2 regions of the Halomonas sp. M1 genome follow, and region 2 is predicted to be linked to the other one. Evidence: predicted binding sites of a transcription regulator. Region 2 holds the regulator's gene; the other holds the start of a gene.
What was found. The regulator FNR, encoded in region 2, switches genes on or off when oxygen is low (the NO sensors DNR and NnrR bind a similar motif). The targets are predictions, from matches to a motif close to TTGATNTANATCAA.
Positions count from the first base shown of each region.

Region 1: yegQ (tRNA 5-hydroxyuridine modification protein YegQ) is a predicted target of FNR. The motif match lies at 3,078-3,091, and genes of this name have one in related genera.

Region 1 is NZ_CP121119.1:2,686,284-2,692,750, forward strand. Features, by position in the region: gene rpoA (DNA-directed RNA polymerase subunit alpha) at 1-95, shown strand, start outside; gene rplQ (50S ribosomal protein L17) at 135-521, shown strand; gene P8S54_RS12450 (serine hydrolase) at 784-2,085, shown strand; gene P8S54_RS12455 (DMT family transporter) at 2,179-3,054, shown strand; gene yegQ (tRNA 5-hydroxyuridine modification protein YegQ) at 3,213-4,583, shown strand; gene thiE (thiamine phosphate synthase) at 4,559-5,203, opposite strand; gene thiM (hydroxyethylthiazole kinase) at 5,193-6,017, opposite strand; TPP riboswitch at 6,042-6,134, opposite strand; gene P8S54_RS12475 (hypothetical protein) at 6,228-6,467, opposite strand, start outside.
Region 2 is NZ_CP121119.1:1,694,705-1,701,171, reverse strand. Features, by position in the region: gene P8S54_RS07700 (putative nucleotidyltransferase substrate binding domain-containing protein) at 1-82, shown strand, start outside; gene P8S54_RS07695 (DNA polymerase III subunit epsilon) at 88-738, shown strand; gene ttcA (tRNA 2-thiocytidine(32) synthetase TtcA) at 783-1,733, shown strand; gene fnr (fumarate/nitrate reduction transcriptional regulator Fnr) at 1,720-2,472, opposite strand; gene hemN (oxygen-independent coproporphyrinogen III oxidase) at 2,531-3,958, opposite strand; gene P8S54_RS07675 (sulfite exporter TauE/SafE family protein) at 4,134-4,829, opposite strand; gene ccoS (cbb3-type cytochrome oxidase assembly protein CcoS) at 4,826-5,053, opposite strand; gene P8S54_RS07665 (heavy metal translocating P-type ATPase) at 5,050-6,467, opposite strand, start outside.

The sequences.
Region 1 (6,467 bases), 990 kb from region 2:
TCAAAGATGTATTGGCGGCGCGCGGCCTGTCCCTGGGTATGCGGCTGGAAAATTGGCCACCCGCTAGCCTGAAGGACGACAAAGCCTCCGCGTAAGCGTCGACTTGAGTCCCAGTTTGGTAAGGAATTACAACCATGCGTCATCGTAAGAGTGGTCGTCATCTGAATCGTACCAGCTCGCATCGTCAGGCCATGTTCAAGAACATGTCTGTCTCGCTGGTCGAGCATGAAGTCATTAAGACAACCCTGCCTAAGGCTAAGGAACTGCGTCGCGTTATCGAGCCGCTGATCACCCTAGCCAAGCAGGATAGCGTTGCAAACCGTCGTTTGGCGTTTTCCCGCACGCGCTCTAAAGAAGCCGTCGGCAAACTGTTCAACGAGCTAGGTCCGCGTTACGCCGAGCGTCCGGGTGGTTACATCCGCATTCTCAAGTGCGGTTTCCGCACCGGCGACAACGCGCCCATGGCGTATGTTGAGCTAGTTGATCGTCCGGTTGCTGAAGAAGAAGCGGTTGCAGAGTAAGTTTCTGTACCCTTTTTCGAGCATAAATGAAAACCGACCCTAGCGGGTCGGTTTTTTTATGTCTGCTGTTTTTATAGTTAACCTATATACTCTTTTTAGAAGCATCATTTTACCAAGTAAGCGTGCTAGCCTTTTGAGGGGCAAGCGGGCTGCTATTGAGTGTTCACATACGTCTAATAAGCAAGGGGCATGTATGGCCACAATAGGAATATACGCAAGGGGTGTGGCGCTTTGGTGGGTGCCGCTTACGCTCTCTTTGCTGATGCTGGGGGCGTTTACCCAGGCTCAAGCCAATCCGCGCTACGCCGGTATTGTGGTGGATCTGGAAAATGGTGAAGTACTGTATGCAGAAAATGCTGACGAAAGACGCTACCCGGCATCACTGACCAAGATGATGACGCTTTACCTGTTGTTTGAAGCACTGGAAAAGGGTGAGCTTACTCTAGACCAAGCGTTGCCCGTTTCGGCGCAGGCTGCTGCGATGCCGGCCACTAAGCTCTGGCTGGCGGCAGGTAGCTCGATTCCTGTGGATAGCGCGATCCGTGCATTAGCTGTGCGTTCAGCTAACGATGTTGCGGTGGTAGTTGCTGAGGCGCTTGGTGGTAGCGAGCAGCGCTTCGGTCATTTAATGACTGCAAAAGCCCGTGAGCTGGGTATGAATTCGACCACCTTTCGCAATGCTTCCGGTTTGCCGGATGACCAACAAATTACCACCGCGCGGGATATGGTGACGCTATCTGTGCGAGTAATGCAGGATTTCCCTCAGTATTACCACTATTTTGGCCTTCAAGAATTTACTTACCGGGGAACGCGGCATACCAGCCATAATCGGTTAGTGCGTAACTATCCTGGAGCCGATGGTCTTAAAACAGGTTTTATTCGCGCCTCAGGTTTCAACGTGGCCACGACTGCCGTAAATAACAACCGGCGCTTGGTAGGCATTGTGATGGGCGGTTTTACGGGGGCGTCCCGTGATACTCATATGGCGAACCTGTTAGATCGCAGCTTTAGCCGTGCAGCACTGCGTGACCATGGTACATGGTTAGCCAATACCGATATCTCCCGTGAGTTTATGACGTTTCCAGGGTTAGCTCAGCCCATCAATCAGCCTGCAGCTCCTAGCCAGCCTATGCTTGCTAACGTCGCGACGACGCTGTCTCCTGCGCGAACGGCAGCAGTGGCAGTAGAAGAGCAGCTTTCCCGTTCGTCAGAGCAGAGCACTGATACCCCCGCCTCGGCACAGCCAGATCCATTGCAAGCGTTTATTGAGCGAGAGCGTGTGATGGCTACGGTTGCACCGGCGGCAGAGCAAGCTTCAGGTGGTGTTTGGGGTATTCAAGTAGGTGCCTTTAGCCAAGCATCTCACGCTGAACAGCTTGCTCACCAAGCGGCGCAACGCTTACCTAACAGCGTCGGTGGCCGTGTGCTAATTGACACCTTAGAGGGTCAGACACCGGTATTTCGTGCCCGTGTAGTGGCGTTAGATGAAGGAGGGGCAAGGCAAGCTTGTCAATCGCTTCAAGCTCAGGGCATGGACTGCATGGTGGTGAACGCTAGTTTGTAATCGCACTGATGACATACTGCCCCGCCAACCCTGTGTTGGCGGGTTTTTTTTGGTTAGTGGCTACCCAGAGCCCGATGAACTGAGGAGGCGCAAATGACAACATCGTTAAAAGGCATACTCTGCATGTGCCTGGGAGTACTGTTTTTAGCACTGGGCGATGCTGTCTCAAAATGGCTTGGCGAAGTGCACTCGCCGCTGCAGATCATTTTCTTTCGTACGCTGGTATCGTTACCGCTGATTGCGTTGATGGCCTACTTCGCTGGTGGGCTACGAAAGTTAAGCACGAAGCGACCAGGCGTGCACTTGGTGCGAGGGCTTATCTACACCGCGACGATGATCTTTTTCGTCTGGGGGCTTATCTTGCTACCTCTGGCGGAAGCGACGGCCATCGCCTTTGTTGCACCGCTTTTTGTCACGCTGCTGTCGGTGCCACTGCTGGGTGAACGTATTGACACACCTGTGCTGATCGCCTCGCTGGTAGGTTTTGTGGGCGTGCTGATTGTGGTGCGCCCGGGGGGCGATGCGTTCCAACTAGGCACGCTAACGCTATTGGGGGCCGCTTTCTTTTATGCCCTTATGATGATTACGGCGCGCCGTTATGGTGCCAGAGAGCACCTTTGGGCAATGGTGTTCTATATGACATTAGTGCCCTTTGTTATTACGGCGGTCAGTTTACCCTGGGTGTGGCAAACGCCGCAGCCGTGGCACTGGCTTGGGTTTTTAGCGGCCGGGGTACTGGGTATTGGCGCCACTGCGTTTATTACGTTGGCGTTCCGCTTCGCACCCGCGGCCATCGCTGCACCGTTTGATTACACCGCGATGCTTTGGGCGGTTCTGCTGGGTTGGTGGTTCTGGGGCGAGCTACCGGACCTGTGGGTGTGGGTAGGCAGTGCGCTGATTATGGGCAGTGGTTTGGCGATTGCTTACCATGACCGGCGCACAACGCTAAAGCGCCGTCCAAGCGCTTAAATAGCGCTGGTTGCCGCTACTTTTTGATCCAGGTCATCAAAGCAGAGAGCTGAACAAGACAGTACGTTTGGGCTGTTTATAATCCGGCCCTTTCAACCTGTGCGCTTTGGTGATTGCTGACGCGCCACGGGCCATCGTCCTGATAACGGTGACTGTTTATGCAAGCCCCAGAACTGCTTTCCCCTGCTGGTACCTTTAATAATATGCGTTACGCTTTCGCCTACGGGGCAGATGCGGTATACGCTGGCCAACCGCGTTATTCGCTGCGTGTGCGAAACAATGATTTTAAGGTCGATAATCTGCACCGTGGCATCGAATATGCCCATGCACGCGGTAAGCAGTTTTATGTGGCGTCCAACATTGCGCCCCATAACAGCAAGTTAAAAACCTACCTGCGGGATATGGAGCCGGTGATTGAAGCACGGCCGGATGCGCTGATTATGTCGGACCCAGGTTTGATCATGATGGTGCGTGATCGCTGGCCGGAACAAGAGATCCATCTCTCAGTACAATCCAACGTTGTAAATTGGGCGGCCGCTAAGTTTTGGCAGCGTCAGGGCATTAGCCGGATTATTTTATCCCGCGAGCTCTCCCTTGAAGAGATTGGTGAAATACGTGCTGAGTGCCCGGACCTAGAGATCGAAACCTTTGTCCATGGAGCGCTCTGTATTGCTTATTCAGGCCGTTGCCTGCTCTCAGGTTATTTTAATCACCGTGACCCTAACCAAGGCACCTGCACCAATGCGTGTCGTTGGAAATACAACACCGTCGCCGCCACTCACGACGAGACGGGCGATTTGGTGCCTGCCAATCCGGGGATGACGGCAACGGCGAATGATCAAGATGAGTTGTCGGCGTTGATTGAAGATGTGACACGCCCAGGCAAGCTGATGCCCGTTTATGAAGATGAGCACGGCACGTACATTATGAACTCGAAAGACCTGCGCGCCGTTCAGCACGTAGCACGGCTAGCAGAGATGGGTGTCTCATCGCTCAAGATTGAAGGGCGTACTAAATCCTACTATTACGTCGCGCGGACGGCCCAGGTCTACCGCCAGGCCATTGATGACGCCGTCGCCGGGCGGCCCTTTAATATGGGGCTAATGGATGAACTTGAGAACCTAGCCAATCGGGGCTACACCGAGGGGTTCTATCGCCGCCATGTACACGATGAGTTCCAGAGCTATGAGCAAGGCAGTTCCATCGGTGTGCACCAGCAGTTTGTAGGCGACGTCCTCGGCTACGATGCATCACGGGAAATGCTTGATATAGAAGTTAAGAACCGCTTTGAAGCAGGCGACAGCATGGAGCTAATGCTGCCCGGTGGCAATCGCCGTTTTGCGCTTGAGTACATAGAGAACCAGCGCGGCGAAGGCTTGCGTGCTGCCCCCGGCTCTGGGCACCGGGTTCGTATCCCGGTACCTGGGGCTGACATTCAGCCTGGGCAGCTTGAGTTTGCCTTGCTAATGCGCGATCTCAAGCCAGCGGCGTCTATTCCCGCTGTTCAGCTAGGAATGCCTGCTTCCTGAGTCTGCTCCACCGCTGAAAACGCCTGCGCCGCCTGGCGCGGGTATGGCTGACCACAGATGGCTGAAATCACCGCAAGGCCATTGGCGCCTGCGGTTTTAGCGTGCGCTGCGTGCTCAGCCTTTAGACCACCAATCGCCACGCTGGGCAGCGGGCAAACCTCAGCCAACTGTGCCAGTCCATCAAAGCCAATCGGTTGAGCGTGGTCTTGCTTGCTACCTGTGGCAAATACAGGCCCTAAGCCTACATAGTCCAGTAGCTCAACCGGGACGGCCTTGAGCTGGGAAAGTGTGTTAATAGAGAGGCCGATAATGGCATTAGGGCCTAGCGCTTGGCGGGCTTCCTGCACCGCCGTATCGCTTTGGCCCACGTGCAGGCCATCGGCGTTGCTCTCTATGGCTACGTTAAGGCGGTCGTTAATAATCAGCGGCACGCCGCTTCCCGCAAGCAGTGTTTTCAGGCGTTTCGCCTGGGCAATCATCTGCGCGTCGCTGGCGTGCTTGTCGCGTAGCTGCACGATAGTGACTCCGCCCTGCACCGCGGCCGCTACTGTCTGCTCTAGGCCAAAAGAGGCGCAAAGGTTCGCGTCGGTTACCAAGTAAAGCGAGAGATCAAACGGCATGCACTGCCTCCAGTTGGGCAAAGGTAGAAAGGTCATTGGGGGTGAGTTGATACAGCGCATCTAATAGCGCGACTTGAAAGCTGCCAGGGCCGGTGGCATGTTCTCCCGCTCGGCTACCTGCCAGGGCAAAGCAGGCTAGCGCGGCGATGCTTGCTTCAAAAGGGCGCTCACGATTTGACGCTACAAAGCCTGCTACCAAGGCGCTTAGGCCACACCCTAGGGTGGTTACTTTAGGCATCAGCGCATGGCCACCTGTGAGGCGATAGTGGTGGTGGCCGTTGGTCACAAAGTCCTCTAGGCCGGTCATCGCCACTACACAGCCATGGCGTTGAGCAAGCGCAATAGCCCCGGTAAAAGCGTCTTGGGTAGAGGCGGTGGCATCTACCCCGCGCCCTTGGCCAGCTAATCCTCCAAGCGCCAGGATCTCTGACGCATTGCCACGAATCACCGTCGGCTGGTAGGTGAGTAACTCAGCACATAGCGTTTGGCGAAAGCGTGTGGCACCCACGGCAACTGGATCTAATACCCACGGGATGTCTTGGAGATGGGCCGTTTTCGCAGCCACTAGCATGGCGTCCGCCCAGGTAGAGGAGATAGTGCCTATATTGATTGATAGCGCGCCAGCAATCGCCGTAAAGTCGGCGACTTCTTCAACGGCGTGAAGCATGGCAGGTGATGCGCCGGCGGCGAGCAGTATGTTGGCGGTGCTGTTCATCGCCACATAGTTGGTTATGCAGTGCACTAGCGGCGTAGAGGAACGCAGCGCTTCAAGATAACCGCCTAGGGGGTAATCGCTCAAGGAGCGTGAGGTCATAGCATCCTCCCGGCAGGGAGGTGGTGTAGAGGCACCACGACTCCCTACGCCGGTGTTATTCGGTTCAGGTTCAAAGGGTGCTTCTCAGCCGTCATAACGGCGCCCCTGTCGTGGGGCCTACTATCCTTGGCTTAAACGGATCTGTAAAGCTTTGGGTTGCCGGAAGTGCTTTCCAAAAACGGGCAGCTACGAGACTAGCTAAGTACGTGACTACCGAAAGGAAATACGCGTTCCATAGGTAAGCATCTCGTCCGGCGTTATCGCTTTGCCTTCCACACCGATCATCTCATCGCCGCACTGGTCGGCAAAGGTAAGCACACCATGTGTTAGCCCTAGTTGGCCAAGGGCATCGCGGATTTCACCGGTGCCCATAAAAGTGCTGACGTGACCTTCACTGTTGCATAAATCAGAGACGCCATTAGCGTGATGAAAGCGTACTTTGTAGATACC
Region 2 (6,467 bases):
CGATTTGCTTCGCGAAGCGATGCATATTGTTAAAGATTTCAAACAGCGCCTTTCCCACCGATATCATCTGGAGTATTCGTGAGCGGCATGCGATGGTTAGATCGACACGTGTCGCTATTCAGCGGCTCCCTGCGCACCCTCCTGCAGCGAGAAAGCGACCGCCGCCGGTGTGTTGGCTCTCCCTATGCATGGCTATTCCAGCCCTATATGGGGGAAGAGCAGGTGGCCCTTGCGTGTTATGCCTCTGCAGGTGAGCACCCGGTGATTAGCGTGGCAGCAGTGGTGCTGAGCCAGCGCCATGTTCAAACCAGCAGAGCCTGGGTTGCCACGATAGCGAACACCCGTAGCGCAAATGCCGCTACGCTTAGGCGCCATCAACACGTTTATGGTACGACAGTCGCTTTATCGCCCAATGCAGAGAATCTCGGGGCGCTGGCTGAATTTATTGGCAACCGGCCCTTAATAGGCTGGCAAATAGATCGCTCTCTTGATCAGCTAAATATGCAGTTCAAGGAGGCGCTTGGCTTCGGTTTGCCCAATGCGCAGGTGGATGTCGCCAAGCTTCATCATCGCCAGCTGCGACGTTTACACCCCCAGGTAGATATCGGCAACGACTTGGGCGAGGCGCTAGAGCGATGGCAACTGCCCGCAATGAACAGCCACGGGGTGCTAAGTGAGGCTGCTGCGAGTGCGCTGCTGTATATCCGTTTGCAGCGTGAGACTGCCCAGGTGGCTTAAACCCGCTGGGTTTCTGTTGGGTGGAGCTGTCGAGTATTGTTAGAATGGCCGCTGCTTTTTCTACCAGCGGCAGTGCCTATACCATGCAATCTCTTGATTATTTTGACCCGGCGACCATCGATGCCGCCCAAGCGGCCAGCCAGCAAGCCCTACCCGACACCCAAGACGCAAAACAGAAGCGTGAATTCAACAAGTTGCAAAAACGCCTGCGTCGCGAGGTGGGTAACGCAATCATCGATTATCAGATGATTGGCGAAGGCGACCGGGTGATGGTGTGCCTATCGGGTGGCAAAGATAGCTACACCATGCTTGAGATTTTGCGCAACTTGCAGCGCAACGCCCCGGTTAACTTCTCACTGGTGGCGGTGAATATGGATCAGAAGCAACCGGGTTTTCCAGAGCACATCCTTCCGCAGTATTTGGATAAGCAGGGGGTGGAGTACCATATTCTAGAGCGGGACACCTACTCGGTGGTGAAAGAGAAAACACCAGAAGGAAAGACCACGTGTGCACTCTGTTCGCGACTGCGTAGAGGGTCGCTGTATGGATTTGCTGAAGAGATTGGTGCTACCAAAATTGCTTTGGGTCATCACCGGGAAGATATTTTAGAAACGCTGTTTTTAAATATGTTTTTTGGCGGGACTTTAAAAGCTATGCCGCCTAAGCTGCTCTCTGATGATGGTAAAAACATCGTCATTCGTCCGCTTGCTTACTGCAAAGAGGCGGATATTGCCGAGTTCTCCCGGCTAATGGAGTTCCCCATCATTCCCTGTAACCTGTGTGGTTCGCAGCCCAACCTCCAGCGTCAGGTCGTTAAAGATATGCTGGCAGAGTGGGATAAGAAGCATCCTGGGCGGCTGGAAAGCATGTTTAAAGCGGTGACGAATGTGGCCCCCTCCCAGCTTGCCGACCGCCAGCTATTTGATTTTGCAAACCTTGAAAGCAAACAAGCAGCACTGATGGCCGGGCGCATTCAAGCATTTAACGTGGGGTAGCGATCTGCTCGTCCTCTTCGGCCAAGATAATTAACCGCTGCATGTCGAGGATATTAATTTCACGCCCTGACACGGCTACCACGGCTTGTTGCTGGAAACGGCTAAGAATACGGCTGACGGTTTCTACCGCGAGGCCCAAGTAATTTCCCATATCCGCCCGGGACATAGAGAGCCGGAAGCTGTAGGGGGAGTAACCACGCCGACGAAAGCGGTCTGAGAGCGTGATTAAGAAGCTAGCGAGTCGCTGGTCGGCGGTTTTGCGTGATAGCAGGCGCATCATTCGGCGGTCATCTTTCAGCTCTTTACTCATGCTCCGGTAGAGCTGTCCCCGTAGTTCGGGAAGCTCTTCAGAGAGTGTATCCAAGCGGTCGAAAGGGATTTCACAAACGGTCGTGGTTTCCAAGGCAATAACGCTGCCGGGGTAATAGTTTTCATCAATGCCGTCTAACCCCACCAGCTCGCTGGGCAGGTAGAAGTTGGTAAGCTGGTCGTTGCCATTACCTTCGCTGGTGACCTGTTTAAGGCTACCCGAGCGAACGGCATACACACTGGTAAACGGGTCTCCCTGGCGAAACAGCGGCTCACCTTTTTTAAGCGGTGCCCGGCGGCGGATAATAGCGTCAAACTGCCCCATGTCCTCAAGCTCAAGGGCCAGCGGTAGGCACAACGAACTAAGGCTGCAGGTTTGACAGCGTGCTTCTTGCAGCAGTGAACGTCGGGGGCTGGCTTGGTGAGGCATGTAATTCTCCGTTTATCATTTGCCATGATAGGCGCCAGGCAAGAGCGCCTCAATAGGGTCACATAATTTTTGAATAACGCTGAGACGACTGGCCGGATAAATAAGCATCGAAGGCCATGGCAAGATGACGAATAAGCAGTCGGCCTGTGGGTGTGGCGCTCAAAGAGAGGCCGTCACGTATCAGCAAGCCGTCCTGTTCTGCCGCGTGAAGCTGCTCAAGAACGGGAGAAAAGTAGTCAGCAGCATCAATTCCCCAGCGCTGGCCTACCGCTGCTAGATCAATTCGCATATCACACATTAAGCGTTCAATAACGTCTCGCCGTATTAGGTCGTCCTGATTTAATCTTAAACCTTTTACTGTTGCTAGCCTACCTTGATCTAGTGCTGCTTCAAAGTGTTCAAGAGAGGTTGGGTTTTGCGCATAAACGTCATCCACGCGAGAAATGGCTGAGACGCCTAGCCCTATCAGATCACACTGAGCATGGCTGGAGTAACCTTGGAAATTACGCTGAAGTGAGCCGTTGCGCTGGGCCACCGCCAAGCTATCATCCGGTCGGGCAAAATGATCCATACCAATGTGTACATAGCCTGCGCTGGTAAGCATCTCAATAGTAGTATGCAAAATAGCGAGTTTCTCATCGGCGCTTGGTAAGTCTTCCTCATTAATACGTCGCTGAGGCGCAAAGCGAGTGGGCATATGGGCATAGTTAAACACTGATAACCGTGCAGGGTTTAGCTCAATAACCTGCTGCAGTGTGTCGGCAAAGCTCTGCTCGGTTTGAAAGGGCAGGCCATAGATCAAATCGAGATTAAGTGAGCGAAAACTTAGACGGTGGGCTTCATCCATTAATGTTTCAGTGAGCACTCGTGGCTGCACACGATTAATCGCTTTTTGTACCCGTGGGTTTAAATCCTGTACGCCAAGGCTCAGCCGGTTAAACCCGAGTGACTGTAAGTGGCGTAGGGTAAATACATCGGCTTCCCGCGGGTCAATTTCAATGGCGTAATCACGATCAGGCGACATGGATAAACCAAAGCGAGCGTCTAAACGGTCAATCAGGTCGCTCATTTGTGCAAGCGAGAGAAACGTCGGTGTCCCACCGCCCCAGTGCAACTGTTGTACTGGGCGCTTAGTATCTAGGTGGCGAGCGGTGAGAACCATTTCACGGTCGAGTCTAGAGAGATACGGCTCTGCCAACTGGGTGTTTTTGGTAGCAATCTTATTGCAGGCACAGTAAAAGCAAATTTTGCGGCAAAAAGGCACGTGCACATAGAGCGATAGCGGTCGCTGGCTCTGATTGCTACGCTCAAGCGCTTGGGTAAAATCATCTGCGGTGAACTGCTCATTGAAAGCGAGCGCGGTTGGGTAAGAAGTGTAACGGGGGCCGCTTTTGTCGTAGCGGCGAAGCAGCGCTTCATCCCAGGCTGTGGCCGGAGGCGCTGCAAGTGTAGGGTGTGAAACGGCAGCAGTGGCATGTGCAGGCATGGAAGGCGCTCCAGGGTTTAAAAGCAAGGCTTGCACCAAGCTTGAATAGCAAGATCAAAAGCAATAGGGGATCACAGGTGTTAATGCCGAGAAAAACAGGCTTAAACGCTGCTAAATGCTAGAACAAGCAAACCATGAAAGCGTTGAGCTGCATCAAGGTATACGCGTCAGGGCGTTAATGGGCGCCATGACCCATCAGCGCCCATAGCTGCCATACCGCAAAACCAATAATAGTCAGTGCAGCGATGCTACGAGTGGCCGGATGGCGTATTAGCTGGCTAAGCTGCTGGGCAGCCAAGCCGGTGGCCAGCAGCGCTGGTAGGGTGCCTAAACCAAAGGCGCCCATCAGCAGTGCACCTTGGAGTGGGTCGGCGATAGCGAGGCTCCAGGCCAGCATGGAGTAGACAAGGCCGCAGGGTAGCCAGCCCCATAGCGCGCCAAGGGTAAATGCCTGGGGAAGGTGCACAACGGGCATCAAACGCCGCCCTAGCGGCTCTATATAGCGCCATAGGTGTCGCCCAATGGCTTCGACCTTAAGCAGACCCTTCCACCAGTTGGCAATATACAGCGCCATTAAAATCAGCATGAGCGCGGCAAACGCTTGCAGCATAATGCGGGCGGTGGGAGAAAGCGAAATAAGCGTACCCAGCGCCGCCACTAGGGCGCCTGCGACCATGTAGCTTAGAATGCGGCCAGCGTTATAGCTTAGTAAAAGGCCACCCATACGGGCGGGGTGGCGCATGCTTGGCGGTACAGCAAAGGTCAGTGCGCTCATAATGCCGCCACACATGCCGATACAGTGAGCACCCCCCATCAAACCAAATACAAAAGCCGCCATGACCGGTGGTAAATCTAACCCTGTTGGGTTCATGGCGGTGGTTCTGAGTCGTTTGATTTAGCCTGTTTACGAGACGCTATTTTACGCTCGTCGCGCTGCTCCTTAGTTAAGTCATTCTCATCGTCATCGAACAGAACGCGGTAGGCGGGCCCTTCAAGATCATCAAACTGGTCGTGCTTAACCGCCCAAAAAAACGCCCAGACGGCGAGGCCGAGTAAGATAAGCGATAGAGGAATAAGCAGATAAAGAATTGTCATGCGTTCACCGGATGAGTAGGGGCTATCAGTGGAGCCGATTGGGTACGCCAGCGTGACAGGCGCAGCGCATTACCCACCACTACCAGAGAACTAAGCGACATGCCAATAGCGGCAAGCCATGGTGGTATCAGGCCCATGGCGGCCAGTGGCAGTGCTGAGAAGTTGTAGCAGACTGACCACAGCATATTTTGTCGCATGATCTTGCGCGTGGCTCCGGAAATCTCGATAGCGTCATATATCCGCATCAAACGGGGACTGAGAAGTACCGCATCGGCGCGCGTGCGGGCTAAATCCGTGGCGCCGTTCATGGCAATCGCCACGTCAGCACCCGCTAAGACGGGCACGTCGTTGATGCCGTCGCCAATCATTACGACACACTCGCCTTGGGCTTGTAGCTCGCGTAGTCGCTCAAGTTTTCCTTCGGGTGACCTGCCCGCATGCCAGGTGGTGATATTGAGCTGCTGGGCGAGGCTCTCAACCGCCTCTTGGGTATCCCCAGAAAGAAGTTCAACCGTTAACCCTCGGGCCTGGAGAGCGGCCACCGTTTGGGCTGCATCATCACGAATGCCATCATGCAGTTTAAACCATGCGCGCGGCTCGCTATTTTCGCTCAGCAGCAGCCACTGCCCGGGGCCGGGCGGTGCAATAGCCGTTTTACAGGCAAAGTCCGGTTTCCCTAGGCGCCAAGTAGAACCGTTTAGCGTGCCTTCTAAGCCAGAGCCGGTATGGCTTTGTACGTGATGAGCCTGCAGCGTGGCATCGCGGAAAGGGCGGAATGCCCGAGCGATAGGGTGCTCTGAATGGGCTTCCAATGCTGCGGCAATCGCCCTGGCTCGCTCAGCGCTGAGTTCGGGCAGCTCAGTGGAAAGGCCAGCAAGCGGAGTTGTTTGCGTGAGGTGCATTTCGCCCCGGGTCAGCGTGCCTGTTTTGTCGAAAATAACCCGAGTAACGTTCGAGAGCGACTCCATGGCATCGGCGCGGGTGATTAGTACACCGCGTTTGCGCAGCTGACCATGGCCAGCGGTTAAGGCAGTAGGGGTCGCCAGGGCCAGCGCACAGGGGCACGTGACGACCAGCACTGAAAGCATGATCCATAGCACTCTTGATGGATCGATGTACCACCAGGCAAGGGTAACGCAGGCCGTCACTACCAGCAGGCGCAAAACAAAGAGATGCGCCATACGTGCGGCCATTTGCGCAAGCCTTGGGCGGCTGGCAAAGGCGCGGTCGGTTAAATCTACAATGCTCGCCACGCGTGCTTCACCACCCGCATGGGTAACGGTGACGACCAGCGGGTTTTCCATATTCTGACTGCCGCCGGTGACGCTATCGCCCACGCGCCGCGTGACTGGCAAGTACTCCCCGGTCAGCATGGACTCATCGAGACTAGATTCACCCTCTTCGATAATACCGT